3 regions of the Streptomyces sp. NPDC004610 genome follow, and region 1 is predicted to be linked to each of the others. Evidence: riboswitches for the same ligand, from Rfam matches in the RefSeq annotation. Region 1 holds a riboswitch; each other region holds the start of a gene.

What was found. Region 1 has a riboswitch for cyclic di-AMP ahead of ABZX40_RS21810 (NlpC/P60 family protein). Riboswitches for the same ligand answer to the same signal wherever they lie in the genome.
Region 2: linked by a shared signal. The riboswitch ahead of ABZX40_RS36370 (M23 family metallopeptidase) and the one ahead of ABZX40_RS21810 (NlpC/P60 family protein) in region 1 are both predicted to bind cyclic di-AMP.
Region 3: linked by a shared signal. The riboswitch ahead of ABZX40_RS28775 (M23 family metallopeptidase) and the one ahead of ABZX40_RS21810 (NlpC/P60 family protein) in region 1 are both predicted to bind cyclic di-AMP.

Annotation. Positions count from the first base shown of each region.
Region 1 covers NZ_JBEXLA010000019.1:58,686-68,524, reverse strand. Annotated here, with positions in the region: gene ABZX40_RS21820 (M23 family metallopeptidase) at 1-650, shown strand, start outside; gene pcrA (DNA helicase PcrA) at 747-3,257, opposite strand; cyclic di-AMP (ydaO/yuaA leader) riboswitch at 3,564-3,737, shown strand; gene ABZX40_RS21810 (NlpC/P60 family protein) at 3,744-4,955, shown strand; gene ABZX40_RS21805 (tellurite resistance/C4-dicarboxylate transporter family protein) at 5,309-6,292, shown strand; gene ABZX40_RS21800 (hypothetical protein) at 6,348-6,701, opposite strand; gene ABZX40_RS21795 (NlpC/P60 family protein) at 7,014-8,069, shown strand; gene ABZX40_RS21790 (DUF4062 domain-containing protein) at 8,179-9,839, shown strand, end outside.
Region 2 covers NZ_JBEXLA010000046.1:48,209-58,047, reverse strand. Annotated here, with positions in the region: gene ABZX40_RS36390 (MFS transporter) at 1-1,237, shown strand, start outside; gene lhgO (L-2-hydroxyglutarate oxidase) at 1,595-2,833, shown strand; gene trmB (tRNA (guanosine(46)-N7)-methyltransferase TrmB) at 3,594-4,436, shown strand; gene ABZX40_RS36375 (PrsW family intramembrane metalloprotease) at 4,679-6,028, shown strand; gene ABZX40_RS36370 (M23 family metallopeptidase) at 6,107-7,192, opposite strand; cyclic di-AMP (ydaO/yuaA leader) riboswitch at 7,205-7,360, opposite strand; gene ABZX40_RS36365 (PP2C family protein-serine/threonine phosphatase) at 7,586-8,680, opposite strand; tRNA gene ABZX40_RS36360 (tRNA-Met) at 8,967-9,040, opposite strand; gene ABZX40_RS36355 (alginate lyase family protein) at 9,139-9,839, opposite strand, start outside.
Region 3 covers NZ_JBEXLA010000029.1:92,459-102,297, forward strand. Annotated here, with positions in the region: gene ABZX40_RS28755 (GTP-binding protein) at 1-478, shown strand, start outside; gene ABZX40_RS28760 (DNA topoisomerase IV subunit A) at 691-3,147, opposite strand; gene ABZX40_RS28765 (pitrilysin family protein) at 3,575-4,954, shown strand; gene ABZX40_RS28770 (pitrilysin family protein) at 4,951-6,339, shown strand; cyclic di-AMP (ydaO/yuaA leader) riboswitch at 6,722-6,883, shown strand; gene ABZX40_RS28775 (M23 family metallopeptidase) at 6,896-7,669, shown strand; gene ABZX40_RS28780 (GntR family transcriptional regulator) at 7,927-8,616, shown strand; gene ABZX40_RS28785 (HPr family phosphocarrier protein) at 9,548-9,829, opposite strand.

The DNA.
Region 1 (9,839 bases):
TCGCCGCCGCCTCCGTCGGCTCCCTGACCGACGACTCCAAGGAGACCTCGACCACCGCGGCCGACGCGCAGCCGGTGAAGCCGTCCACCGCCAACAACCAGCTCGACACCCAGCTGGCCAGCCTCAGCGCGGAGGCCGACAACTTCGCCGACCGGGCCAGCCGGACGCAGGAGCGCATCGACCTCAAGGCCGAGCAGGAGGCCGAGCGCAAGCGGGCGGCGGAGGAGGCGGCCCGCAAGGAGCGGCTCCGCCCGAAGTTCGCCCTCCCGGTCGCGCAGGGCGGGCTCAGCGCCTACTTCGGCCAGTCCGGCATCAACTGGATGTCCGTGCACAGCGGCATCGACTTCCCCGTGTCCTACGGCACGCCCGTGCTGGCCGCCACCGACGGCACCGTACGCACGCAGTTCAACTCGGCCTACGGCACGATGGTGATCCTCACCGCGATGGACGGCACCGAGACCTGGTACTGCCATCTGTCGACCTACGCGGTGGCGTCCGGTACGACCGTGAAGGCCGGCGACACCATCGCGTACTCCGGTGACTCCGGGAACTCCACCGGCCCGCATCTGCACTTCGAGGTCCGGCCGGGCGGGGGCTCCGCGATCGACCCCCTGGCCTGGTTCCGCAGCCACGGCCTGGACCCGACCTGATCCTCCCGGCGGGTCCACGGCCGCAGGACCGTCCCTCCTCACCGCGGACGACTGCGGACAGCCCTCCGGACAGCTGCGGACGGCCCTCGCTCCCCCCTACAGCTTCTCCACCGGCGCGTACCGCAGCAGCAGCCGCTTCGGCTTGGCGTCTCCGAAGTCGATCGTCGCCTCCGCGTTCCCACCGGTGCCCTTGACGCCGACCACCGTGCCCAGCCCGAACTGGTCGTGGGTCACCCGGTCGCCGACGGCCAGGCCGACCACCGGCTTCTCCGTCGATCTGCGGGTGGCGAAGCCCGAGGCGCCGGACGCGGACGAGCGGGACCGGGTCGAGGACAGGGACGCGGCCACACCCGAGACCGGACCGGCCGGAGCCGCCGTCGCCCCCGTGCGCTTCCAGTCGACATGCGTCGGCGGGATCTCCTCCAGGAACCGGGAGGGCGGGTTGTACGACGGCTGCCCCCAGGCGCTGCGCATCGCCGAGCGGGTGAGGTAGAGCCGCTCCCGCGCGCGGGTGATGCCGACATAGGCGAGGCGGCGCTCCTCCTCCAGCTCCTTGGTCTGGCCGAGGGCGCGCATGTGCGGGAAGACGCCGTCCTCCATGCCGGTCAGGAAGACGACCGGGAACTCCAGGCCCTTGGCGGTGTGCAGGGTCATCAGGGTGATGACTCCGGCGCCGTCCTCCTCGTCCGGGATCTGGTCGGAGTCGGCGACCAGGGCGACCCGCTCCAGGAAGTCGGAGAGCGTGCCGCCCGGGGCCGGAGCGGCGGGTGACTCCTCGCCCCCGGCGCGCTCCTGCTCGAACTCCAGCGCGACGGCGGCGAGTTCCTGGAGGTTCTCGATCCGGGTCTCGTCCTGGGGGTCGGTGGACGCCTGCAACTCGGCGAGATAGCCCGTGCGTTCGAGTACGGCCTCCAGCACCGTGGCGGGGCCCACGCCGGACTCCACGATCGTCCGGAGGTCCTCCATGAGCGTGTTGAACCGCTTCACGGCGTTGGTGGAGCGCGCGGCCATGCCGTACGCCTCGTCCACCCGCTTCAGGGCCTGCGGGAAGCTGATCTTCTCGCGCTGGGAGAGCGCGTCGATCATGGCCTCCGCGCGGTCGCCGATACCGCGCTTGGGGACATTGAGGATCCGGCGCAGCGGCACCGAGTCCTCCGGGTTGGCGAGGACCCGCAGATAGGCCAGGACGTCCCTGACCTCCTTGCGCTCGTAGAAGCGGACGCCGCCGACGACCTTGTAGGGCAGGCCGACGCGGATGAAGACCTCTTCGAAGACGCGGGACTGGGCGTTCGTCCGGTAGAAGACGGCGACATCGCCCGCCTTGGCGTCGCCCGCGTCCGTGAGGCGGTCTATCTCGTCGGCGACGAACTGTGCCTCGTCGTGCTCGGTGTCGGCGACATAGCCGGTGATGCGCGCGCCCGCGCCCGCGTTGGTCCACAGGTTCTTGGGGCGGCGGGACTCATTGCGCTCGATGACCGCGTTGGCTGCGGTGAGGATCGTCTGGGTGGAGCGGTAGTTCTGCTCCAGCAGGATCGTCGTCGCGTCCGGGTAGTCCTCCTCGAACTGGAGGATGTTGCGGATCGTCGCGCCTCGGAAGGCGTAGATCGACTGGTCGGCGTCGCCCACCACGCACAGCTCGGCGGGCGTCGGCTCGTCCGGGCCCGGCGGTACGTCGAGATCCTCGGGGGCGCGCTCCCCGGTGCCGACCAGCTCGCGCACCAGCGCGTACTGGGCGTGGTTGGTGTCCTGGTACTCGTCCACCAGGACGTGCCGGAAGCGGCGGCGGTAGTGCTCGGCGACATCGGGGAACGCGCGGAGCAGGTTCACCGTGGTCATGATCAGGTCGTCGAAGTCGAGGGCGTTGGCCTCGCGCAGCCGGGACTGGTAGAGCGCGTACGCCTGGGCGAGGGTCTTCTCGAAGCCGTCCGTGGCCTGCGCGGCGAAGTCCTCCTCGTCGATCAGCTCGTTCTTGAGGTTGCTGATCTTGGCGCTGAAGGACTTGGGCGGGTAGCGCTTGGGGTCGAGGTCCAGATCGCGGCAGACCAGGGCCATCAGCCGCTTGGAGTCGGCCGCGTCGTAGATCGAGAACGACGACGTGAAGCCGAGCTTCTTGGACTCGCGGCGCAGGATCCGCACACAGGCGCTGTGGAACGTCATCACCCACATCGCGTTCGCGCGCGGGCCGACGAGCTGCTCGACGCGCTCCTTCATCTCACCGGCGGCCTTGTTGGTGAAGGTGATCGCGAGGATCTGGCCGGGGTGGACACCGCGCTCGGCGAGGAGGTAGGCGATGCGGTGGGTGAGCACCCGGGTCTTGCCGGAGCCCGCGCCGGCCACGATGAGCAGCGGGGTCCCGGCGTGGGCGACCGCCGCGCGCTGGTTCTCGTTGAGCCCCGCCAGGAGCGCGGCCGGGTCGAGCGCGGGGCGCGGGGCGCCGTCCCGGTAGTACGCGTCCCGGTCCGGGGGCGCGTCGAACTTCCCGCCGAACAGATCGTCCGGAACCGGCTCCGGTACGTGCTCGTCCTCGGGCGGAGGCGGGGGTTCCTCCTCGTGCCCGCGGGGGCTTCGGAGGTCCGCCAGGAAGCTGTCGTCAAAGAGGCTGCTCATCGCTCTCCGAGTCTAGGCCGCCCCACTGACAACCCGCGGCCGTCCCGGTCCTTTCCCGCACTTTCCCGTTCTCTCCCGGCCCTGCGCCCCCTTTCCCCGGCAGCCCTCCCGGTCCGGTCACACAGGGTGGCGGATCTTGAGCAGAGCGCGGTGGGAGGGGGTGCGGGGCGTGCCTGGAGGGCCGCCGGGCGGAAAGGTCACGAAAATGTATCGGGCATATCGCCCACCAACCTTCACAGGCGCCACACCAGTTGGCTACGGTTCCGGGCAGGCCGAACGACCCCCACCGGCGAACGTCGCCGGGCCGTCCGGCCTCCGTCGAGTCCGGCGAGCCCCCAGGGCGGCCGGAGCCGGGGACCCACCGACACCTGGGGTGAATCGGTCCCGACTTCCGTCCCGGGAGCGGACCGTAGGGCAACCCTTCCGAAGCACCCGCCCGAACCCGACAGCTAACCCGGTAGGCGGCCCATGGAAGGAGTCGCCTCCTTGGCGTCGCACCGCAAGTCCCACCCCACGGGCGCGCGCATGGCCGGAATACGGACCCCGGTCCTCGCCACCGCCGCCCTGACCTCCGTCGCCCTGCTCTCGCAGACGGCCAACGCCGCGCCCGCGGACGACAAGCCGAGTTTGGAGGAGGTCGAGAAGAAGGTCGACGACCTCTACCGCCAGGCCGAGTCGGCGACGGAGAAGTACAACGCGGCGAAAGAGAAGACCGGCAAGCAGCGCAAGCGCCTCGACACCCTGATGGACGATGTGGCGCAGCGCACCCAGAAGCTGAACGACGCGCGCGAGGAGCTGGGTTCCTACGCCGCGGCCCAGTACCGCACCGGGGCCGCCGCCCCCAGCACCGCCAGTCTGCTGCTGGCCGACTCGCCGCAGGACTACTTCGACCAGACCCAGCTGATGGGCCGGCTCACCGAGCGCCAGAAGACCGCGGTCGACGACTACTTCGTCCAGCAGTCCGAGACCATGGAGAAGCGCCAGGAGGCCGGCGAGAGCCTGGAGACGCTCTCCGACACCCAGGACGACCTCAAGACGGCCAAGGCGACGGTCCAGCAGAAGCTGGCGGACGCGCGCGAGCTGCTCTCCGAGCTGACGGCGGAGGAGAAGGCCCGGCTCGCCGAGATCGAGCGCAAGAAGCAGGAGGAGGCCGAGCGCAAGGCCGAGGAACTGGCCCGGCAGCAGCAGGCCGAGGAGCAGCGCCGCCAGGAGGCCGCCGCGGCGGCCGAGCGGCAGAACGAGGAGCAGAGCGGCTCCTCGGGCTCGGACTCCGGCTCGACCGGCTCCGATTCCGACTCCGGCTCCGACTCCGGTTCCTCCGCCGCGGACCCGGCCTACGCCACCAAGGCCGAGAAGGCGATCGGGTTCGCCCGCGCCCAGATCGGCAAGCCGTATGTCTGGGGCGCCACTGGACCCGGCTCCTACGACTGCTCCGGCCTCACCCAGGCCGCCTGGAAGGCCGCCGGCGTCTCCCTCCCCCGGGTCACCTACGACCAGGTCAACGCCGGAACCACGGTCTCCGTCTCCGCCGCCCAACCCGGTGACCTGGTCTTCTTCTACGACGACGTCACCCATGTCGGCCTCTACATCGGCAACGGCATGATGATCCACGCCCCGAAGCCGGGGGCGTACGTCCGCGAGGAGTCGATCTTCTACGACGGCGAGTCGTCCATCCACAGCGTGGTGCGGCCGGCCTGACCGGGCCGGTTCGGGGCGGTTCAGTTCGGTTCGGTTCGGTTCGGTTCGGTTCGGTTCGGTTCGGTTCGGAACGGAACGGAAGGCGTCGGGTCCGGGGGGGTCGGTTCGGGGGGCGTGAGGTAGTGAACCGGCCCTGGGGGCGGTTGAGCGCCGGGGGCGCGTGTCGAAGGGCGCGCGCCCCTTTGTGGGGGTCATAGGGGGCCGTTACGGGAGGGGGCGGGCGTCCGCCCATCGGCCGCCGGTGGCCACCGAAGGCGCCCGCAAATTGCCCACAAGGTACCCATTTACCCCTTTCTGTCCACCCCCGTGCGCGCCCCCGCCGTCCCAGGCGGCGCGCTCCTTACGATCGCCCCATGTCCGGCACCGGCACCCCTTCCCTCCGCGCCTGGTGGGCGCAGCGTCCACCGGCGGCCGGGGCGGCCGTCATGGCGACCGGCATCGCGTCGACCGGCCTGCATCTGACCGGCTACGACGTGCTGTCCGGGATCCTGCTGGCGGTGGCCGGGATCACCTGGCTGGCCCTGGCGGCGGACTTCGCGGCACGGCTCCTGGGCGACCGCCCGCGCTGGCTGCGGGAGGCCGGTACGCCCGCCGCGCTCACCGCCGTCGCCGCGACCACCGTCCTCGGCACCCGGCTGTCCGCGCAGAACTGGCAGCATCTCGCCGAGGCCCTGCTGGCCGTCGCCGCGCTGCTGTGGCCGGTGCTGATCGTGATCGTCGTGACCCACTGGCGCGAGCGGATGCCGGGCGCGGTGTTCCTGGCGTGTGTCGCCACCGAGGGGCTCGCGGTGCTCGGCGGGACCCTGGCGAAGGTGGAGGGCGCGGCCTGGCTCGGACACGCCGCCATGGTCCTGTTCTGGCTGGGACTGGTCCTCTACGCCTTCGCGCTGACGCGGTTCGACTTCCGGCAGCTCTGGGAAGGGGCCGGTGACCACTGGTTGGCGGCGGGCGCGCTCGCCAGCGGGGCGCTGGCCGGCTCCAGGCTGATCGCCGCCGACAGCCCGGCGCTGTACCTGTGGAACGCCGACGACCGTGGGGTACTGCGGTCCGTCACCGGCGCACTGCTCACCCTCGACCTGGTCCTGTACGCCGTCCTGCTGGCGGCAGAGGTGGCCCGGCCCCGGCTGGGCTACGACGTACGGCGCTGGGCCACCGTGTTCCCCATGGGCATGACGGCGACCGCGATGCTGTCGGTCGGGACCGCGATGGACATCTCCTGGCTGCGGACCCCGGCCGAGGTGCTGCTGTGGGTCGCGGTGGCGGCCTGGCTGGCGGTCGCGGCGGGGGCGGTGGAGGGCGCGTGGCGTGCGCTGCGCGCCCCCGAGCCGAGCCCCTGACACGCGTCCGGTGCGGGAGCCCTACGTCGGCGGGAGCCGTACGTCGGCGGGAGCCCTACGTCCAGAGCACCGCGATGAAGATGTTCGCCGTGGTCAGCAGCCCCACGAGGCCGAACAGACCCTTGTCCACCTTCTCGTCGTCCCGCTTGACGTAGACCAGTCCGAGGATGACCACCAGCAGCGCCAGCTTCACACCGATCTTGATGTTGTTGACGGCCTGGTCGTCGGCCTGGTTGAGGCCGACCAGGACGACGCCGGTGACCAGCATGGTCAGCGCGCCGTGCAGCATGGCGGGGACGAATCGCGCGGTGCCCTGCCCCATCGCCTTCATCTGGGTGAGGAAGCCACCGAGCAGCGAGGCGATGCCGATGATGTGCAGTCCGACGAAGAGGTGGATGAGTACGTCCATGGGGCCGGAGCCTAACCAGCGCCCCCGGCCCCGCCCGACACCGGGCACCTCCCGGCCGCCCCGGCATCCCCGCGTACACTGCCGCCCCTCTCCCGCACCACCGAACCCGCACCTCGGTCATCGGCGCACCCGAAGGCGCCTCCGCGCCGACGCGATTCGGTGCCGCGCCCGGTCACACCCGCTCCCCTCCCGCCATTTCCGTACATTCCGTTACCGAGCTGTCACACCGCGGCCTAGCGTCCTCCCCCAGACGACCGGCTTCCCACCGGGCGCCCCGGGCAGGACGAAGGTACGAAAGGACGTGCAGTCCACGTGGCAGCGCACCGCAAGCCCCGACATCTCCCGGCCGGGGGCGGCAAGGCCCGTAAGGCGGCCACGCTCGCCCTCGCCGGCGCGGCGACCGCGACCGCGTTCGACGGGACCGGCCATGCCGCGCCCGAGCTGACCGCGGCGCAGGTCAAGGCCAAGGTGGACCAGCTGTACCAGGAGGCGGAGGCCGCCACCGAGCAGTACAACGGCGCCAAGGAGAAGGCGGAGGCCGCGCGGGCGCGGCTGGGGCTGCTCCAGGACGAGGCGGCCCGCAAGGAGGAGCGGCTCAACAGCGAGCGGGCGGCGCTCGGGACCGCGGCTGCCGCCCAGTACCGCGGCGGTGGCCTCGACCCGGCGCTCCAGCTCGCCCTGACCGAGGACCCGGACGGCTATCTGGACGGTGCCGCGTTCGCCGAGCGGGCCGGTGACCGGCAGTCCGCGGCGGTCACCCGGGTCCGCAGGCATCTGGGCGAGATCGAGCGGCTGCGCGGTGCCGCCCGGGTCGAACTGGCCTCGCTCACCGCCCGCCAGGCCGAACTGAAGCGCCACCGGACCACCGTCGACGGCAAGCTGGACTCGGCCCGCCGGCTGCTGTCGCAGCTCACCGCCGAGGAACGGGCCCGCGTCACCGGCCCCGCCGACGGCACCGCGTCCGGCGGAACGGCGTCCGACGGCACCACGTCCGGCGGCACCACCGCCGCCGCCCCCAACGCCCGCGCCGCCGCGGCCGTCTCGTACGCCCGGCAGAAGCTCGGCAGCCCGTATGTCTGGGGCGCCACCGGGCCCGACGCCTTCGACTGCTCGGGCCTCATCCAGGCCGCGTACCGCTCCGCCGGGGTCGCCCTGCCCCGGACCACCTATGCCCAGATCGACGCCGGGCGCCGGATCTCCCGCGCCGAGCTGCGCCCCGGTGACCTGGTCTTCTTCTACTCCGGTATCAGCCATGTCGGCCTCTACATCGGCGACGGCCGGATGATCCACGCCCCGAACCCGTCTGCCCCGGTCCGGGTGGCGCCGATCGACCAGATGCCGTTCGCCGGGGCGACGCGGGTGGTGTAGGGCCCGTGGTGTGGATCGTCCTGGCTACGGACTCCTGACCGACCGCGCCCCCAACTCCCTCCCGCCGCCTGTACCTTGTTCTGACCGCGTAAGGAGCGAGGTACGCAGGGTGAGGGTCTATCTGTCGTCCACGGTGGCGGATCTCCAGGACTGCCGGACGGCGGTGCTGACCGCGTTGCGGCGGCTGCCGCTCCAGGTGATCGCCATGGAGGACTACGCCGCCTTCGACCAGCGCCCGCTGGAGAAGTGCCTCGCGGACGTGGCGAGCTGCGATCTCTACATCGGGATCTTCGCCTTCCGCTACGGCTTCGTACCGGAGCCCGGTCCGCTGAATCCACAAGGGCGGTCGATCACCGAACTGGAGTACCGCACGGCCGGCGCGACCGGCGCGAAGCGGCTGATCTTCCTGGTCAAGGACGGCGCCGTCTGGCCCACCCAGTACATCGACGCCCTCAACGGCCCCGGCGATCACCCCGGCGACGGCATCAAACGGCTGCGTACGGAGCTGATGAAGGAGCACGGCGTCGGCTGGTTCAGCGATCCGCACGAACTGGCCGCCGAGGTGGTGCCCGCCGTCGCCGCCCTGCTGCACCTGCCGCCCGCCGGCGACACCCCGGCCCGGCAGCCCGCCGAACCCCCGCATCCGCGCCGGCTGACCGGCGATCTGCATCTGCTGCACGCCCCCAACGACCAGGGCACCGCCGACCGGCTGACCGAGGCGCTCGGCGGACTGTGGCGCATCACCACCTCCAGCACCCAACTGCTGGCGACCACCCCGCAGGAACTGCTGGACGTGGACCGCGCGGTGACCGCCGTCCGAGCCGTCGCCCTGCTGCGCTCCCCGGCCCTCACCACCATCCTCGGCGAGCACCCCGAACGCTCCCGCCGCGTCCTGGACCTGGCCCGCGACCGCACCTCTGCTCCCCTCCTCGGCCTCACCGCACCCGGCTACGCCCCCTGGACCCCGCCCGATCCCGACCCCTGGGGCATCACCGGGCTGATACCCGGCTCCCCCGATCAGCCACCGCAGAACGTGCTGCACGCGGCGCTCTCCCGCACCGTCCTGCCCCACCGCCACGACCATGAGATCGGCCTCCCGGTGGTCGTCGTCGCCATGACCGACACCGAGGCCGCCGACCTCCTCGCCGCGCCCGCGGGCCCGCTCGCGGACATCGTGCGCGGCCTCACCCGCCCCGACGGCTCCCCCGTGACCGGCCAGTACGGTCCCACCCGCGCCGACTGGAGACCCTTCGGCGGCGACGGCCGCACCGTCCGGCAGATCCTGGAGGCCGCCGTGAGCGGGGTCAACGACCCCGATCTGCTGCTGCGCGGCCGGAAGATCCGGCTCCAGTACTACGCCTTCGACGATCTGCTCCGCTACGACCCCGCCCACTCCCTCCTCTTCCGCGACATCGCCCGCAACGGCTGTCTGGTCGTCGCCGATGAACTCTCCCTCCTCGCGCCCACCCTGGAGGCCGCCTTCGTCGCCTCCCCGCTCTACCGGGGCGCCCAGGTCTCGCTGATCACCGTCGCCCCGGACGATCCCGCCGCGGGCACCCCGCACGAACTGATCCGCCGGGAACTCGCCCTCCGGCTGGCCCACACCGACCAGCGCTTCGGCGGCGCCCTCGACCCGCTGTGCGAGATGAACGTCGCCAGCCGCCGCCACCTCGACCGCTGGCTGCGCAGCAGCCTGCCGCAGACCCTGGACGCCTACCGCGCCGCCCGCCCCAGCGCCGCCAAGGCCCGGCTGCTGGAGACCGAACTGGG
Region 2 (9,839 bases), on a different contig from region 1:
CCTGATCGCCGCCGCCATCGGCCAGAAACTCGGCCGCCCGGTGCCGCTGCACGAGATCGGGCTCGCCGACGCCGACCCCGCGCCCGAGGTGGGCCTCGCCTTCCCGCGCGACGTCGGGCAGGCGGTGCGCTCGGCCACCGAGCTGTACCGCCTCGACCTCGCCGGACGCCGGGCCGGCTCCGGCGGCATCTGGCAGTCCCTCGCCGGTTCCTTCGCGGTGAGCGCCTACGCGACACCCGCCTCACGGTGGCTGATAACCCCGGCCGACAGTTCGGTCGCGCGCGACGCACACCCCTCGGAGGGCTCCGGCGCACCGCTCAAAGTCGGCCACAGCGATGTGCAGAAGCTGCGGGAGGCAGCCGAGGACGCCAGGCGCTGGGACTCCAAGTACGGAGGCGGCGACTGGCGTTCGTCCATGGTGCCGGAGTGCCTGCGCGTGGAGGCCGCCCCGCTGCTGCTCGGCGCCTACTCCGACGAGGTCGGCCGCGCCCTGTTCGGGGCCAGCGCCGAACTCACCCGGCTGGCCGGCTGGATGGCCTTCGACACCGGCCAGCAGGAGGCCGCCCAGCGCTACTACATCCAGGCGCTGCGGCTGGCCCGCGCGGCGGCCGACGTCCCGCTCGGCGGGTATGTGCTGGCGTCGATGTCGCTCCAGGCGACCTACCGGGGCTTCGGCGACGAGGGTGTGGACCTCGCCCAGGCCGCGCTGGAGCGCAACCGGGGCCTGGCCACCGCCCGCACCATGAGCTTCTTCCGGCTGGTCGAGGCCCGCGCGCACGCGCGCGCCGGGGACGCCCAGGCGGCCGGGGCCGCGCTCAAGGCGGCGGAGGGCTGGCTGGAGCGGTCCCGGGAGGGCGACAACGACCCGTCCTGGCTGGGCTTCTACTCCTACGACCGGTTCGCCGCGGACGCCGCGGAGTGCTACCGCGATCTGAAGGCGCCGCGGCAGGTGCGGAGGTTCACCGAGCAGGCGCTGTCGAGGCCGACGGAGGAGTTCGTGCGGTCGCACGGTTTACGGCTCGTGGTGTCGGCGGTGGCCGAGCTGGAGTCCGGGAACCTTGACGCGGCGTGCGAGCAGGGGGTGCGGGCGGTGGAGGTCGCGGGGCGGATCTCCTCGGCGCGGACCACGGAGTATGTGAAGGATCTGCTGCATCGGCTGGAGCCGTATGGGGATGAGCCGCGGGTGGTGGAGTTGCGGGAGCGGGCTCGGCCTTTGTTGATGATGGCGCCGGCGTAGGTTTTTTTCGGGGGTGGGCGCGGGGCCGGGGGCGGGGCGGCTGTGGGGTGTGGGGTTGTCGGCGGGCTTTCCCCCGGTGGGGGTTCTCGCGCAGTTCCTCCCCCAGAGGGGGTACCCCCAGCGCCCCTGAGGGCGATGGCCGTCCCGGCGTCGCAGCGCACAGGTTCTTCCTGGCCCCGAAGGCACACCGACCGTCCCGGCGTCGCACCGCACAGGCACCTCCCCGCGTCCCGAAGAGCACGCCGCTCGCGCAGCGCGGGTCTGCTTCAGTGCCCCGAAAGGCACACGGTCCCGGGCGTCCGGGCTCGTCGGGTTTGAAGTGGATGTCAGTGGCGCAGTGCACTATCGAGGTGGGAGGTGGTGCAGGTGCGCAGTGCGGGTGGGTACGACTGTGATGTGCTCGTCGTGGGGGGCGGCATCGTCGGGCTGTCCACCGCGTTCGCGATCACCCGTGCCGCGCCCGGTACGCGGGTGACCGTGCTGGAGAAGGAGCCCGGCCCGGCCCGGCACCAGACGGGGCGCAACAGCGGCGTCATCCACAGCGGTATCTACTACCGGCCGGGCTCCCTCAAGGCCCGGTACGCGGTGCGCGGGGCCGCGGAGATGGTGAAGTTCTGCGCCGAGTACGGCATCGCCCACGCCGTGACCGGCAAGCTGATCGTCGCCACCGACCGCGCCGAGTTGCCCCGGCTGCACGCCCTGGTGCAGCGCGGCCGGGAGAACGGCATACCGGTCCGCGAGCTGGGCGCCGCCCAGATCCCCGAGTACGAGCCCGAGGTCCGCGGCCTCGCCGCCATCCATGTCGGCACCACCGGGATCTGCGACTTCGCCGCCGTCGCCCGCCTCCTCGGCGAGGCGTCCGGCGCCGAGATCCGCTACGGGCAGGAGGCCGTCCGGATCGACCGCCGCCCGGAGCGGGGCGTGGCCGTCCTCACCCGCGCCGGCGAGATCGTCCGCGGCCGGGTCCTGGTGAACTGCGCGGGGCTGTACTGCGACGAGATCGCCCGGCTGACCGGCGACGACCCGGAGATGCGGATCGTGCCCTTCCGGGGCGAGTACTACGAGCTGGCCCGCCCCGAGCTGGTGCGCGGACTGGTGTATCCGGTGCCGGACCCGGCGTTCCCGTTCCTCGGCGTCCATCTCACCCGCGGGATCGACGGCGGAGTCCACATCGGCCCCAACGCCGTCCCGGCGCTCGCCCGCGAGGGGTACGGCTGGGGCGTGGTCCGCCCGCGCGAGATCGCCACCACGCTGAGCTGGCCGGGTGTGTGGCACCTGGCCCGGCGGCACTGGCGGTACGGCGGCGGCGAGCTGCGCCGCTCGCTGTCCCGGCGGGCGTTCGCCACGGCGGTGCGCAGATTGCTGCCGGTGGTGCGGGAGGACGACCTGGTGCCCGCGGCGGCGGGGGTGCGGGCGCAGGCCGTACTGCGGGACGGGTCGCTGGTGGACGATTTCCTGATCAAGGAGGCGCCCCGGGCCGTCCATGTCCTGAACGCCCCCTCCCCCGCCGCCACGGCCTCCCTCCCCATCGGCCGGGAGGTCGCGCGAAGAGCGCTGTCGGCGCTGGGGCGTCCCGCCGCGTCTCGCCCGGGGTGAGGGGGTGGGGCGTCCCGCCGCGTCCCGCCCGAGGTGAGGGGTGGGGCGTCCCGCCCGGGGTAGGGCGGGGTCCGGCAGCGCGGCGGTACCGGCGATCCGGCCAGCACCGGTGGCCGTCCCGGCGGTCGGGGTGGTCCGGCGGTTCGGGTGGTCCGGTAGTCGGGGTGGTTCCGGGAGTGCCGGGCATCCGCAGTCCGGGCGATCCAGTAGCCCGGCGATCCGGGAGCCCCGGCAGCCTGGCCGTCCCGGCGGTCCGGCGGTCGCGGTGATCCCGGTAGTGCCAGCAGCCGCAGTCCGGGCGATCCGGCCATCCAACGGCCCAACAGCCTGGTCGTCCGAGCGGTCTGGCAGTCCAGTAGCCCAGCGATCCAACAACCCGGCGGTCCCGGAGCCCCGGCAGCCCAGGTGATCCGGGCGGTCCCGGAGCCCCGGCAAACCAACGACCCCGCAGCCCGCAGTCCCAGCGATCCCAGCCCTTCCGACCCTCCCGACCCTCCCCGGCAGTCCCACAGTCCCGGCGATCCTGCGGTTACCGCGGTCCGTCAGCACAGAGCAGCCCGCCAGCCCCGCGATCCCAGCCCCCGGCAGCCCGCCGGCCCCGGCGATCCCCCGTCCCCGCAGCCCCGGTCCTCCCCGCAGCCCCAGCGCCCCACCGCCCCCGCCACCCAGGTCACCGCCCACCCACCGACCACCACCAGCCCCCCACACCCACACCCACCCCACCCCTCCATCCCCCCACACCCCGTAAAATCACCCCACTGTGTCTGACTCTTCCCCCACCCCCGAACCCCCCCGATCCCCCACCCCGCACCACCTCCCCGCCGGCTCCGTGCGGGGCAGTCGGGTCAAAGGGGAGCCGCGGTTTCCGGATGGGCCGCAGGCCGACCCCGCCGGGTCGCACTTCGAGCGGCGGATCCGCAGCTTCCAGCCCCGGCGCAGCCGGGTCACCGCGGGCCAGGCGGACGCCCTCCAGCGGCTCTGGCCGCAGTGGGGACTGGACATCGACGGACAGCGCGTGATCGACCTCGGCACCCTCTTCGGCAACGCCCACCCCGTGGTGCTGGAGATCGGGTTCGGGATGGGCGAGGCGACCGCCCGGATGGCCGCCGCCGACCCGGACACCAACATCCTCGCCGTGGATGTCCACACCCCCGGCCAGGGCAATCTGCTCAACCTCGCCGACCAGGCCGGACTGACCAACATCCGGGTCGGCAACGGCGACGCGATCATCCTGCTCCGCGAGATGCTCGCCCCCGGCTCCCTGGACGGGCTGCGGGTCTACTTCCCCGACCCCTGGCCCAAGAAGCGGCACCACAAGCGGCGGCTGATCCAGCCCGAGTTCCTCACCCTCGCCGCGACCCGGCTGCGTCCCGGCGCGCTGCTGCACTGCGCCACCGACTGGGAGCCGTACGCGGAGCAGATGCTCGATGTCCTCACCGCCCATCCCGGCTTCGCCAACACCCGGGCCAACGGCGGTTTCGCCCCGCGTCCCGCCTTCCGCCCGCTGACCCGGTTCGAGGGACAGGGCCTGGACAAGGGGCACGCGGTGAACGACGTGATGTTCCGCCGCGTACCCCACGGGGAAGACCCCCTCAACCCGTAAACCGCCCCGGCCCCGGCCCCGGACCACCGGTCCCCCAGCCCAGCCCACAGCCCACAGCCCAGCCCTTAGCCCAACCCACAGCCCAGCCCTTAGCCCAACCCACAGCCCAGCCCAGCCCAGCCCAGCCCACAGCGGAACCCAACCTCCCAACCCCCCAACCCCCAGCCGCGCGCGTCCGCCCGTCCTCGCGCCCTCCTCGGGCATCGTCGCGGCCCGCGCACCGTCTCGTTAGGGTCGATGTCGTGGCCACCAACCCCCCGTACCCGATCCACCCCGGCGGCCCGGCCGCCGAGGCGCCCCGGCGTGGGCGGTGGTCGCGGTGGTGGCGGCGGGGGGAGCGGTTCGCGCGGGCCCACCCGACGGCCCTGCGGCGGACGCGCCACGGCGGGCTGGTGGTGCTGCTGGCGCTGTCCGGGCTGGTCATCCTCGCGCTGGTGCGCCAGGAGACCGGCACCGAGGGCTTTCTCGTCGGGCTGGGCCTGGCCCTGCTGCCGGTGCCGCCGCTGATAGCCGCCTTCCGCTGGCTGGACCGGGTCGAACCGGGCCCCTGGCGGAATCTGGTGTTCGCCTTCTCCTGGGGGGCCTGCGCGGCGGCGCTGATCGCGATCGTCGCCAACAGCTTCGCCACCCGCTGGATAGCCACCGCCACCGCCGACCCGACCGGCGCGGACACCCTGGGCGCGACCGTGATAGCGCCGGTCGTCGAGGAGAGCGCCAAGGCCGCCGCGATCCTGCTGGTCTTCCTGTTCCGCAGACGGGACGTCACCGGGGTGGTGGACGGGGTGGTGATCGCCGGGGTCACCGCCACCGGCTTCGCCTTCACCGAGAACATCCTCTATCTGGGCAGCGCCTTCGGCACCGACCAGGCCGACGGTCACACCGGGGTCGCCCCGGTCACCGTCGCCACCTTCTTCGTCCGGATCGTGATGTCCCCGTTCGCGCATCCGCTGTTCAGCGTCTGTGCCGGGATCGGCTTCGGGGTCGCGGCGCTCGCCGGGGAGAACCAGCGACTGCGGCGGGCGCTGGCGCCCCCGGCCGGGCTGCTGCTCGCGATGGGCCTGCACGCCTTCTGGAACGGCTCCTCGTCCCTCGGCGACCATGGCTTCTTCGCCGTCTACGGCGGCTTCATGGTGCCCGCGTTCGCCCTGCTGACCTGGCTGGTGATCTGGACCCGGCAGCGCGAACTGCGGGTGGTCCGCGAGGAACTGCCCGCCTATGTGGCCACCGGCTGGTTCTCGCCCGCCGAGCCCTACGCGCTGGGCTCGATGCGGGCCCGCCGACTGGCCCGGGAGTACGCCGGCCGCCGACTCGGCCGCCCGGCGGCCCGTACGGTCGCCGAGTACGAGACGTACGCGACCACGCTCGCGATGCTGCGCCACCGGGGCGACCGGGGCCGGGCCCGCGCCGACTTCGTCGCCCGGGAGCGGGAACTGCTCGCGGCGCTCTGGCGGCGCCGGGACATCGCCGGACCCGCCCTCGCCCACGCCGCCCATCTCACGGCCCCGCCGGTCCGGGTGTTCCCGGCGTACCGGCCGCCCCGGTCGGCGGTCGGCGCGCCCCACCCCGCGCACGACAACCCGTACCGCACCTGAAGGGCGGCGGGCGGACGGAACCGGCGGCCCTGACGTCGGGGGGTCGTCGTCAGGACCGCCGGGAGCGGGAGTGGTCCGTCAGGGGGTGAGGCCCTTGTCGCGGAGCCAGGCCAGCGGGTCGACGCTGCCGCCGGAGCCGGTGTGCACCTCCATGTGGAGGTGGGCTCCGGTGACATTGCCGGTGGCGCCGACGCGGCCGATGACCTCGCCGGTGGTGACCTTCTGGCCGACGCTGACACTGATCGAGGACTGGTGGGCGTACCAGACCTCGGTGCCGTCTTCGAGGGTGAGCACGGTCTTGTAGCCGTACGAACCGTCCCAGCCGGCCGAGGTGATGGTGCCGGAGTGGACGGCCTTGATCAGGGTGCCGGTGGGCGCGGCGAAGTCCAGGCCGGTGTGGTAGCCGGAGGACCAGAGCGAACCGGCCTGCCCGAAGGTCGAGGTGAGGGTGTACGACGAGGTCGGCAGCGCGAACTGCTTGGCCAGCTTGGCGAGGCGCTCCTCCTCGGCCTTGCGCGCGGCCTCCTCCTCCGCCTTCTTCTTCTCGGCGGCGGCCTTCTCCCGGGCTTCCTTCTCCGCCTTCTCGGCGGCCTCGGCGGCCTCCTTCTCGGCGGCGGCGAGCAGCGCCTTGGCGGCCTTGGTGTCGACCTGCTCCTGCTGGTTCTCGGCCTGGGCCAGGATGCGGGCGCGCAGCGCCTCACCGGCGTCGGTGGTGCCCTGGTCGGTGTCGACCGGGGTGACGCCGAGGCTGCTGAGCGGGGTGGTGCTCGGCTCGGGCTCGGGCTCCGCCGTGTCGCCCTCGTCGTCCGTGAAGGTGGCGAGGTCGGGCAGGGAGATGGCGACCGGCGGCTTGCCGGTCTGCGCGGTGGCCATGCCGCCCGCGCCGACGGCGGCTATGACACCGACGCCGAGGACCGTGGAGCTGCGGGCCAGGCCGCCGCGGGCGAGTCCGCCGCGCTGCTTGGCCACCCGGTGACGGCCGCCGCGGACCGGACGGACGGTCTCCGCGGTGGGGTTCCATTCCTCCCACGGGCCCTCGTCGGTGCGGGGGCCGCCATAGACGGCGGTACCGGCGGTACCGCCGGTGCCGACGGTGTCGGCCGTGTCGCCGCTGCGCTGGGCGGGGACGAACGGGGCCCCTGGAGCAGGCCGGTTTGACGCCACGTAGGCGTACTCCTTTCCTTCCCTCATCGCCTACCGGGTTAGCTGACGGGTTCGGAGAGGAAGGTCTCCTACGGGCGTCACCGGCCATGTCGCCATGGCGGTGTACGTCCGATTCACCCCAAAGTGGTGGTTCCCCGGTTCCCTTGCGGAATTCGGCGCTTGAGCACGGAGCCGTCTCTTGTGACGGCTGGGACGACCGCGCTGCGTTATCGGACAGTAATAGAACCCAGGGGTGATTTCCAAGCGCTTCCCGGAGATCCTTCACGCTCTTACGCTGGACACACAGGCGATGAACGGGCGAAATTCGGGCGAGTTGACCGCGATGCGGGCGATGGCCGACGGTCCCCAAAATATGACGGTGATTCAGATGTTATGCGGAGGGCGGTCGTTCATTTACTCACCGTGATCAAGCGCGGGTCTCCCCGGCTCCGCCCCGGGCCGCCGTACGGCGAGCAGCGCCATGTCGTCCGCCATCCCGCCCCCGCTGTGCCGCCGCACCTCCTCGGACAGCACCTCCACCAGCTCCGCCGGTCCCCGGAACAGCCGCCCCGCCAGCTCGTCCTCCGGGGCGAAGAACTCCCCGCGCCCGTCCCGCGCCTCGGACAGCCCGTCGGTGAACAGCAGCAGCGTGGCCCCGTCCGGGAACTCCGCCTCCTGCGCCCGGTCCGGCCAGCTGCCCAGGTCCCCCATCCCCAGCGGCAGCGCCGGTTCGGCGGCGGGCAGGGCGCGCAGCGAGCCGTCGGCGTACAGCAGCAGCGGGCCGGGGTGGCCCCGGTTGACCAGCCGGACCAGGTCCCGGCCGGGCGGGATCTCGGCGAGCACGGCGGTGGTGAACCCCTCGAAGGCGTCCAGCCCGTCGCGCCGGGTGCCCTCCCGGGCCAGCGCCCGCTCCAGCCGTCCGGCGACCGCCTCCAGGGTGGCCTCCCGCTCGGCGGCCTCCCGGAACGCCCCGATCACCACCGCCACGGCCGCCACCGCGCTCATCCCCTTGCCGCGCACGTCCCCGACCACCAGCCGGACCCCGTGCGGGGTGTCCTGCACGGCGTACAGATCGCCGCCGATGAACGCGCCCGCCTGGGCGGCCTCGTAGCGGGCGGCGATGTCGAACCCGCCGATCCGGTCGTCCGGTTCCGGCAGTACCGCGCGCTGGGCCGCCTCGGCGATCTCCCGGGCGGAGGCGAGCCGGGCGTCGCTGCGCCGCACCAGCACATTGATCAGCACGGCGAGCGCGGCGACGGTCGCCACCGTGATGACCTCGGTCATGGTCTTGGCGGAGAACGGCTGGTCCACCCCGAGGTGCACCACGAACATCACCGCCACCGCCACCACCCCGGTCAGGACGGTGTACCGCAGCCCGAACAGCGGCGCCGCGATCAGGGGCGCGGCGGTGAAGAACGGCACGGCGGTGAACTGGTCGGGCGTCAGGGACTCGTACAGCGCGCCGCCGACGATCATCAGGGCCGGCAGCACGCGCACAACCGGTCGGATGTACGAGAACCCGCCCTGCGGTGCCCTGCCGCGCGGTGCGCCGCGTCGCACGGTCTTCCCCGGCGGCCCGGTGTACGGCCCCTCGCCCTCCGCCTCACCAGGCCGCACCTCGCGTCTCCCACCGTCGTCCTTGTCAGTCCAGGGTTGCCGGAGCGGGAGTGGCGGGCGAGCCGGGCGGTCCGACCGGATGAACAAAGGAAACGGGGGAGGTGGGGGAGGGGAGCGAGGAGGGGGGAAACACTCAGGGCCGGAATCCGTGATCCGGATTCCGGCCCTGAGCCTTGAGTAGCGGGGACAGGATTTGAACCTGCGACCTCTGGGTTATGAGCCCAGCGAGCTACCGAGCTGCTCCACCCCGCGTCGGTGTTCCACCAGCATACGCCATGGACGGGAGGGGTTGCACACTCACCGGCGACCCACCTGCGCTTTGTCCCTGTTTCGGGGCTTTCGTTCCGGGGCTATTCGCCCGGGTTTCCGGCGTGGGTGAGGGTCTCCCAGGCGACCAGCAGTCCGTCCGTACCGGCCGGGCGGGAGGCGGTGGCCAGCCGGTGCGCGGCGGGGACGGGGGTGCCGAGCCGGTTCTCCAGATGGTTGAGGGCGACTTCGAGTCCGGCGACTTCGGGTCCGGGGTCGGGGTTCCGCTCGACGTCCCCGCCGCACAGCCGGGCGGGGGCGGGACCGCCCTTGCCCTGGGGCGTGTGCAGGGCGAGCGCCGCCCGGAGCCGGTCGGCGGCGTCCCCGTACAGGTCCACGCCCTGGTGCCAGGCCGTCTCGGCGGCGTGGGCGGTGGCGGCGATGGCGTGGCCCACCTGGGCGGAGCTCCGGCAGGTCTCCTGGGTGAGGCCGTCCTGGAAGGTGCGCGGCCGGGACCAGGACGCCCGGAGCTGGTCGTCGGTCCTCGCCGCCGCACCGGCCGGGGTGCGGGGCAGCGGGCCGTCCCGCCGCAGATAGAAGACCGCGGGGACGCGGTCGCGGAAGCGGACGAGGGCGGCGTCGAAGGTGCGGTGGTCGTCCAGGAAGACGGCGAGGGAGAGCGCGGCGGCGGTGGTGACCAGGGCACGGCCGCCCTCGTCGGCGGGCGCGGAAGCGGTGACGTGCGGGAGGTGGGCGGTGCGGAGCATGCTCTCGAAGCGGTGGACCCGGTCCTTCGGCCAGTGGG
Region 3 (9,839 bases), on a different contig from region 1:
CCCCCACCTCCACGCCGCCTACGACACCCTCTCCTTCACCTCCGACACGCCCATGGACCCCCGCCGCCTGATGACGTTCCTGGACAGCCGCCCGGAGGGCCTCTACCGCATCAAGGGCTACGTCGACTTCGGCCCGTACGACCCCCGTAACCGCTACTCCGTGCACGCCGTCGGACGCTTTCTGCGCTTCCACCCCGAGCCCTGGCCCGCCCGGGAGCCGCGCCGCACCCAACTCGTCCTCATCGGCTCCGGCATCGACGCCGACGCCCTCGGCAAGGAACTGGAGGCGTCCACGAGCGACGTCCCACACGCCGACGAGTACGGCATGTGGGGCGTCCTGCGCTACGTCCGGGACCCCTCCGGGGACGGGGCCGACGCGACGCCGCACCTGCCGGACGGCGACGAAGCTCCCGACCCCTCCGAGGAAGGTGCCGACGCGACGCCGCACTCGCCGGACGGCGACGAACCTCGCCCGTAGGCGGACGACCACCCTGGGACGGCCTCCGGGACCGCCCCCCTAGGCCATCCCCCCGGGCCCGTTCTCCAGCCCGGCCCCCGGACACGCCGCCCAGGACACGCCGCCCTGGATCGGCCCCCTTGGACCGCCCCCCTGAAACGGCCCCCGGACCGACCTATGGGCCCCGCCCCTGGTACCCGCCCCAGGGCCCCCACAGGCCCCCGCCGACCTACCTACACCGGCCCCGCCACCACCGCCACCGTCTTCACCAGCGACACGCCCGAGCCGTCGCGGCGGGGGTCGATCTCCGGGAGTTGGGCCGGGGTGCCGTTCTTCTGGGCCGCGCGGGCGGGGGTGGGGCCCGCCCAGGCCAGGGCGAGGCAGTCCTCGCCCTTCAGGAACCGCTGGCAGCGCACGCCGCCCGTGGCGCGGCCCTTGCGCGGGTACTGGTCGAACGGCGTCAGCTTGGCCGTCGTCTGGACCGAGTCGTCGAGCGTGCCCCGGGAACCGGCGACCGTGAAGACCACCGCGTCGACCGCCGGGTCGACCGCGGTGAAGGAGATCACCTTCGCGCCGTCGGTGAGCTTGATGCCCGCCATACCGCCCGCGGGCCGCCCCTGGGGACGCACCTGGTTGGCCTGGTAGCGCAGCAGCTGGGCGTCGTCGGTGATGAAGACGAGGTCCTCCTCGCCGGTGCGCAGCTCGATCGCGCCGACGATGCGGTCGCCGTCCTTGAGCGTGATGACCTCCAGCTCCTCCTTGTTGGTCGGATAGTCGGGGACCACGCGCTTGACGACGCCCTGCTCCGTGCCGAGGGCCAGGCCCGGTGAGGACTCGTCGAGCGTGGTCAGGCAGACCAGTGTCTCGTCGCCCTCCAGGGACACGAACTCCGTCAGCGGGGCCCCGCCCGCCAGGGTCGGCGCGGACGCCGTCTCCGGGAGCTGGGGCAGGTCGACGACATTGATCCGCAGCAGCCGCCCGGCGGAGGTCACCGCGCCGATCTCGCCCCGCGCGGTGGCCGGTACCGCCGACACGATCACATCGTGCTTGGCGCGTCTGGCGTCCTCGTCGGCCTCCAGGGGCGCGCCGTTCGCCGTACGGGCCAGCAGCCCCGTGGAGGACAGCAGCACCCGGCACGGGTCGTCGGCGACCTGGAGCGGCACGGTGGACGCCGGGGTGCCGGACGCCTCCAGGAGGACCGTACGCCGCTCGGTGCCGAACTTCTTGGCGACCGCGGCGAGTTCCCCGGAGACCATCTTGCGCAGCTCGGTGTCGGACTCCAGGATCCGGGTCAGCTCGGCGATCTCCGCGTTGAGCCGCTCCTTCTCCGACTCCAGCTCGATCCGGTCGAACCTGGTGAGCCGGCGCAGCGGCGTGTCGAGGATGTACTGGGTCTGCACCTCGCTCAGCGAGAAACGCTCGATCAGGCGCTCCTTGGCCTGTGCCGAGTTCTCGCTGGAGCGGATCAGGCGGATCACCTCGTCGATGTCCACCAGCGCGGTGAGCAGGCCCTCGACCAGGTGCAGCCGGTCACGGCGCTTGGTGCGGCGGAACTCGGAGCGCCGCCGGACGACCTCGAAGCGGTGGTCGAGATAGACCTCCAGCAGTTCCTTGAGGCCCAGGGTGAGGGGCTGGCCGTCGACCAGGGCCACATTGTTGATGCCGAAGGACTCCTCCATGGGGGTCAGCTTGTAGAGCTGCTCCAGGACGGCCTCCGGCACGAAGCCGTTCTTGATCTCGATGACCAGCCGCAGTCCGTGCTCACGGTCGGTGAGGTCCTTGACGTCGGCGATGCCCTGGAGCTTCTTGGAGCCCACCAGGTCCTTGATCTTCGCGATCACCTTCTCGGGGCCGACCGCGAAGGGCAGCTCCGTCACCACCAGGCCCTTGCGGCGGGGCGTGACGGACTCCACCGCGACCGTGGCCCGGATCTTGAACGTGCCGCGGCCGGTCTCATAGGCGTCACGGATGCCCGACAGGCCGACGATCCGGCCGCCGGTCGGCAGATCGGGGCCCGGGATGTGCCGCATCAGGGTGTCCAGATCCGCGTTCGGGTGCCGGATCAGATGACGGGCGGCGGCGATGACCTCGGACAGGTTGTGCGGCGGCATGTTGGTGGCCATGCCGACGGCGATCCCGGAGGCGCCGTTGACCAGCAGGTTCGGGAAGGCCGCCGGAAGGGCGACGGGCTCCTGCTCCTGGCCGTCGTAGTTGGGCGCGAAGTCGACCGTGTCCTCGTCGATGGACTCGGTCATCAGGCCGGTCGCGGCGGCCATCCGGCACTCCGTGTACCGCATGGCGGCCGGCGGGTCGTCATTGCCCAGCGAACCGAAGTTGCCGTGGCCGTCGACCAGCGGCAGGCGCATGGAGAACGGCTGGGCCATCCGCACCAGGGCGTCGTAGATCGACGAGTCCCCGTGCGGGTGGAGCTTGCCCATGACCTCGCCGACGACCCGCGCGCACTTGACGTACCCGCGCTCGGGGCGCAGGCCCATCTCGTTCATCTGGTAGACGATGCGGCGGTGGACGGGCTTCAGGCCGTCGCGCGCGTCGGGCAGGGCACGGGAGTAGATGACCGAGTAGGCGTACTCCAGGAAGGAGCCCTGCATCTCTTCGACGACGTCGATGTCGAGGATGCGCTCCTCGTACGAGTCGTCCGGCGGCGGGGTCTTCGTACTGCGGCGGGCCATCGCTGCCTGGCTCCTCTTTTCTGGTCGCTCGCCTGGGGGCGTCGAAGCCGGTGCGGGCAGGACGGCCAGGCGGGATCCGCCCGCTCGTCCTGCCGACACCGACCCGCCCCGCGGCTCGCTCTTGCTGAAGCGTGGAACGGGATCTGACGCGGACCATTGTGGACTGCGGCACTGACAACCCGGACCGCACACCCGGATCGTGCCCCCGGAACGGAGGTCCGCCCGGGGCCGACGGACACCCTGGGGGGCCGCCTGCGCCGCCTGGGGTCCCCTCCGGGGGAGGCACGGCTGCCCGCAGGCTACGCGATCCGCTCTCGGCGTACGCGCTCCGGGAACTTCGCCGGTGCCGCGCACACTTGCATACAGTGACAGGACCGACGGGACAACCGCGGTCGGAACGACCGCTTCCGCGATCGAAGGGACGTACATGCCCATGGGTCACACGGCCACAGCCGAGGCAGGCTCCGGCGGCCTGACAGCGACCGAGCACCGCCTTGCCAACGGTCTGCGCGTGGTGCTCTCCGAGGACCACCTGACCCCGGTCGCGGCGGTGTGCCTCTGGTACGACGTCGGCTCGCGCCACGAGGTCAAGGGGCGCACGGGCCTGGCCCACCTCTTCGAGCACCTGATGTTCCAGGGCTCCGGGCAGGTCAAGGGCAACGGGCACTTCGAGCTGGTGCAGGGCGCCGGCGGCTCGCTGAACGGCACGACCAGCTTCGAGCGCACCAACTACTTCGAGACCATGCCCGCCCACCAGCTGGAGCTGGCGCTCTGGCTGGAGGCGGACCGCATGGGCTCGCTGCTGGCCGCCCTGGACGAGGAGTCCATGGAGAACCAGCGGGACGTGGTCAAGAACGAGCGCCGCCAGCGCTACGACAACGTCCCCTACGGCACCGCCTTCGAGAAGCTCACCGCCCTCGCCTACCCGGAGGGCCACCCCTACCACCACACGCCGATCGGCTCCATGGCCGACCTGGACGCGGCCACCCTGGAGGACGCCCGCGCGTTCTTCCGCACCTACTACGCGCCCAACAACGCGGTGCTGTCCGTGGTCGGCGACATCGACCCGGAGCAGACGCTCGCCTGGATCGAGAAGTACTTCGGCTCCATCCCCACCCACGACGGCAAGCCCGCCCCGCGCGACGGCACGCTCCCGGTGACCATGGGCGGGCAGCTGCGCGAGGTCGTCGAGGAGGAGGTCCCGGCCCGCGCCCTGATGGCCGCCTACCGCCTCCCGGAGGACGGCTCGCGCGCGTGCGACGCCGCCGACCTGGCGCTCACCGTCCTCGGCGGCGGCGAGTCCTCCCGGCTCTACAACCGGCTCGTACGCCGCGACCGTACGGCCGTGGCGGCGGGCTTCGGCCTGCTGCGGCTGGCCGGGGCACCCTCCCTGGGCTGGCTGGACGTGAAGACCTCGGGGGACGTCGAGGTGCCGGTCATCGAGACCGCCATCGACGAGGAACTGGCCCGTTTCGCCGCCGAGGGCCCGACGGCGGAGGAGATGGAGCGCGCCCAGGCCCAGCTGGAGCGCGAATGGCTGGACCGGCTCGGCACGGTCGCGGGCCGCGCCGACGAACTGTGCCGGTACGCGGTGCTGTTCGGCGACCCGCAGCTCGCCCTGACCGCCGTACAGCGCGTGCTGGAGGTGACCGCCGAAGAGGTCCAGGAGGTCGCCAAGGCCCGTCTGCGGCCCGACAACCGCGCGGTGCTGGTCTACGAGCCGACGGCCCCCGAGGCGGACGATCCGGCGGACGCGGACGGCACCGGGGCCGCGGCCACCGACGAGAACGAGGAGGCGGGCAAGTGAGCGAGCTGGCCCCGATGGACTTCCACCCCCAGCCGCAGCCCGGCGAGGCCCGCCCCTGGGCCTTCCCGGCGCCCACGCGCGGTGCGCTCGACAACGGGCTCACGGTCCTGCGCTGCCACCGCCCCGGCCAGCAGGTCGTGGCCGTGGAGGTGCTGCTGGCCGCCCCGCTGGACGCCGAACCGGCGGGCCTGGAAGGCGTGGCCACGATCATGGCCCGCGCCTTCTCGGAGGGCACCGACAAGCACTCCGCCGAGGAGTTCGCCGCCGAGCTGGAGCGCTGCGGCGCCACCCTGGACGCCCACGCGGACCACGCGGGCGTGCGGATCAGCCTCGAAGTGCCGGTCTCCCGGCTGTCGAAGGCCCTCGGGCTGCTCGCCGACGCCCTGCGCGCGCCCGCGTTCGCCGACAGCGAGATCGAGCGCCTGGTGCGCAACCGGCTCGACGAGATCCCCCACGAGCTGGCCAACCCCTCGCGGCGCGCCGCCAAGGAGCTGTCCAAGGAGCTGTTCCCGGCGACCTCGCGCATGTCGCGCCCGCGCCAGGGCACCGAGGAGTCCGTGGCCGGCATCGACTCCGCGGCCGTACGCGGCTTCTACGAGAAGCACGTCCGCCCGGCGACCGGCACCGTCGTGGTCGTCGGCGACCTGACCGGCGTCGACCTCGACGCGCTGCTCGGCGACACGCTGGGCGCCTGGACGGGCTCCTCGGCCGCGCCCCGGCCCGTGCCGCCGATCAGCGCCGACGACACCGGGCGGGTCATCATCGTGGACCGCCCCGGAGCCGTCCAGACGCAGCTGCTGCTGGGCCGCGTCGGCGCCGACCGGCACGACCGCGTATGGCCCGCCCAGGTGCTCGGCACCTACTGCCTGGGCGGCACCCTCACCTCCCGGCTGGACCGCGTCCTGCGCGAGGAGAAGGGCTACACCTACGGCGTCCGCGCGTTCGGGCAGGTCCTCAGGTCCGCGCCGGACGGCGCCGGGGCGTCCATGCTGGCCATCAGCGGCTCCATCGACACGCCGAACACCGGTCCGGCGCTGGACGACCTGTGGACGGTGCTGCGCACGCTGGCTGCGGAGGGGCTCACCGATGCCGAGCGGGACACCGCCGTGCAGAACCTCGTCGGCGTGGCGCCGCTCAAGTACGAGACCGCCGCGGCCGTCGCGAGCACCCTCGCCGATCAGGTCGAGCAGTATCTGCCCGACGACTTCCAGGCGACGCTGTATCAGCAGCTGGCCGCCACGGGCACGGTCGAGGCCACCGCGGCCGTCGTCAGCGCCTTCCCGGTGGACCGCCTGGTGACGATCCTCGTCGGCGACGCCGCGCAGATCAAGGAGCCCGTGGAGGCCCTCGGTATCGGGCCGGTGACGGTGGTGGCCGCCGAGTAGCGCCGGGCGGGGCCCGCGCGCGGGCCCTGGTTTCCGCCGGATGTGCGGGCAGGAGTGGCTGAACGGGGCGCACCCGCGCGGGGCCCTGGCGACGGACAGGTCGCCAGGGCCCTCCCGCTGTGCGGATCGCCATGCCCGATGCGCCGCGTTCGACGTGCCGTGCCCGCACAGCCATGCCTGAAGTGCCGTGTTCTACGTGCCGTGCCGGAAGCGCCATGTCTGAAGTGCCGTGCCCGCAGCGCTATGTCCGGATTGCGGGAGAGGTTGCCTGTCTGCCCTGTGGCATGCGCAACAAAATCCCCGATCCGTTTGGGGATTGAAAGATCTCCCGCTTAGCGTCACCGAGGCTGTTCGTCAGGCAGTGCGCCGCGTCCGCGGCACCGGACAGTCATCGCCGAGTCCCCGTACGGCGCGAGCCAGGGGAGCCGGGGACCCAGGTCCCTGGGGTGAATCGGCCTCCCGCACGCGTGCGTACGGGGAGCCGTAGGAGACCTTCCTGCTCCGAACCCGTCAGCTAACCCGGTAGGCGAGAGGGAAGGAAAGGACCAGCCACTCCATGGCGTTCACGCGCGCCACCGGGAAGCACCGGCGTCCCACCCGCACGCACCGCACCACCGCCCGCGCGGCGGGTGTCGCGGCGCTCACCACCTCCGGTGTCGTCGGCACCCTGGCCGCCCCGGCGCTCGCCACCGAACCGGCCCCCGAGCAGACCGGTCTCACCCCCGTCGTCAGCATCGGCGAGGACGTCGCCGTTCAGATCGACGCCCAGGCCGCGGCCCAGATGGAGGCCGCGCGGCAGAAGGCCGAGGACGCCGCCCGCAAGAAGGCCGCCGAGGAGGCCCGCAAGCGCGCCGCCGAGGAGGCCGAGAAGCAGCGGGAGGCCGAGGAGCGCGCCGCCCGCGAGGCCGAGCGCAAGCGCCTCAACACCTTCGTGTCGCCGATACCCGGCTCCTATGTCTCCACCAGCTACCAGGCGGGCGGCGCCACCTGGTCCTCCGGCAGCCACACCGGCATCGACTTCCACGCCGCCTCCGGCACCTCCGTGCACGCGGTCGGCCACGGCACGGTCGTGGAGGCCGGCTGGGGCGGGGCGTACGGCAATCAAGTCGTGATCAAGATGAACGATGGTACATACACCCAGTACGGGCATCTGTTGTCCATCGACGTGTCGGCCGGCCAGACGGTCACGCCGGGGCAGCGGATCGGGCTCTCCGGCGCCACCGGCAACGTCACCGGCGCGCACCTCCACTTCGAGGCCCGCACCAGCCCCGAGTACGGCTCCGACCTGGATCCGGTCGCCTACCTCCGCGCCCACGGCGTCGGCATCTGACCCGCCGTGCCCGCCTGACGGCGGACGGCCGTCGCGCCCGGCCACGCCCCGCCGCGTCCCACCGCACCCCGGTGAGTTCCACCCCCACCGACAAGCCCCGGCCCACCCGGCCGGGGCTTTCGCCCTTTCAGGCACTACCTGTCCAAAAAATATCCATGGAATCAGGGGCCCCGTCGGAAATTCCGGCCGATTGCAATAGAGTCACTGTTCCGACGTCAATCGGAGACGTTTCACGGGGATTAAGGCGGAGGTCGGTCATGCGTATTCCGGCGCACTCGGTGTGCACGGCGATCCGGGACGACATCATCGCCGGTGTCTACGAACGCGGCGGCCGGCTCACCGAGGAAGTCCTCGCCCGCCGCTACGGCGTCTCGCGCGTCCCCGTCCGCGAGGCGCTGCGCACCCTGGAGGCCGAGGGCTTCGTGGTGACCCGGCGGCACGCGGGCGCCTGCGTCGCCGAGCCCACCGAGCAGGAGGCTGCCGACCTGCTGGAGATGCGGGTGCTCCTGGAGCCCCTCGCCGCCTCCCGGGCCGCCCAGCGGCGCACGGAGGCCCATCTGAAGGTGCTGCGCGGCCTCGTCCGCCTCGGCCAGGAGCGGGCCCGCCGGGGCAGCAGCGACGATCTGCGCTCCCTGGGGAGCTGGTTCCACGAGACGCTGGCCCAGGCGTCCGGCAGCCCGTCCCTGGTCTCCATGCTGACCCAGCTCCGCCACAAGATCGCCTGGATGTACGCGGTGGAGGCGCCGTCCGCGCCGGTCGAGTCCTGGTCCGAGCACGGCGCCATCGTGGACGCGGTGGTCCGCGGCGACGCGGAACGCGCGCGGGCGCTCACCGCGCTGCACACCGAGCGTGCCACGTCCGTGTTCCGGCTGCGGTTCAACGTCGGCGGCACGGAGCGTGTGAGGACTTCGCAACATGCCGTAAACATGTCGGGCCAGCGGCTTTAACAAAAGCGCCGTATACAAAGAAGAGATTAATCGGCGGCCGGGAATTTCAGCTGCCCTTTTCCGGTGCGCGACGGATTCTTTTCATGCGGCTCCGGTGTATTTCGGTGCGCTTGCGCCTACGGCTGCCCATGAAACGCTTCGGTGTGCGCCGGGCGGTCAATTCGGCGCGCGGTGGTGGGGAAACAGTGGGGAAACGGGGCGGGGAATTCGGCTGGCGGGGGCGTCGGTCCGGCGGTCGGTCGGACCGTCGGGTGTCCGGGTTCAGGGGCGCCGGGGGGCGCGGGGGCGCTGTAGGGGTGCCGAGGCGGGACGGCGGGTACGCGCGCGGGTCGGGTGCCGGTCGGGTGCGGGTCCCTTGAAGGCTGGTGGTGGTCTGGTGGTGGCCTGCCGGGGCCGACTCCTGCGTGTCGCACGTGGGGCGGGAGCGGCAACCCGCCTGCCGCCGGTCACCCGGCATGTTGTGCCCAGACTCCGGGCGTTGAGTGTTTCCCGGGCGGGGTCGGGCAGGCCTTTGAGCGAACGGGGACGGTGCCCGGCAAGGCTTCTGGAGCACACGAGGGCGGCCCCTGCGAGGCCCGCTCCTGGGGCCTAGAGGGACGGGCCCGGCAAGACTTCCGGGGTGCAGGCGCCCCGCGGCGAGGTGCCTGGGGTGTACGGGGACGCCCCCCGGCGAGGCAGCTGCGGCGTACAGGGACGCCCCCGGCAGGGTTCCTGGGGCGCCCTGCACGACCCACGCCGCCGCTTCCGGGACGACCAGGAACGGCCCCCGCAAGACACCCGGGCGAACCCGCGAACCCACCCCCCTTCCGAACACCCACCCCGCAACGCAGAAGCCGCGCCCCCCGGCACGGGGTGACGCGGCTCCTTCGTCCGAAGCGGGGATGCCGAACAGCTGGCACGGCGGCACGGCGGTACGGCCGCCCCCGGCGGCTCAGACGGTCTCGGGAAGCTCCTCCAGCCCCTCCGTGACCAGCTTGGCCAGGCGGTCCAGGGCCGCGTCGGCGCCGTCGGCCTCGGAGGCCAGGACGACCTCCTCACCGCCCTTGGCGCCCAGGCCCAGAACGGCCAGCATGGAGGCCGCGTTGACGGGGCTGCCGTCGGCCTTGGCGATCGTCACGGGAACCCCGGAGGCCGTGGCGGCCCGGACGAAGATGGAGGCGGGGCGGGCATGGAGGCCCTCGGCCCAGCCGACGTTGACGCGGCGCTCAGCCATGTGATGCTGC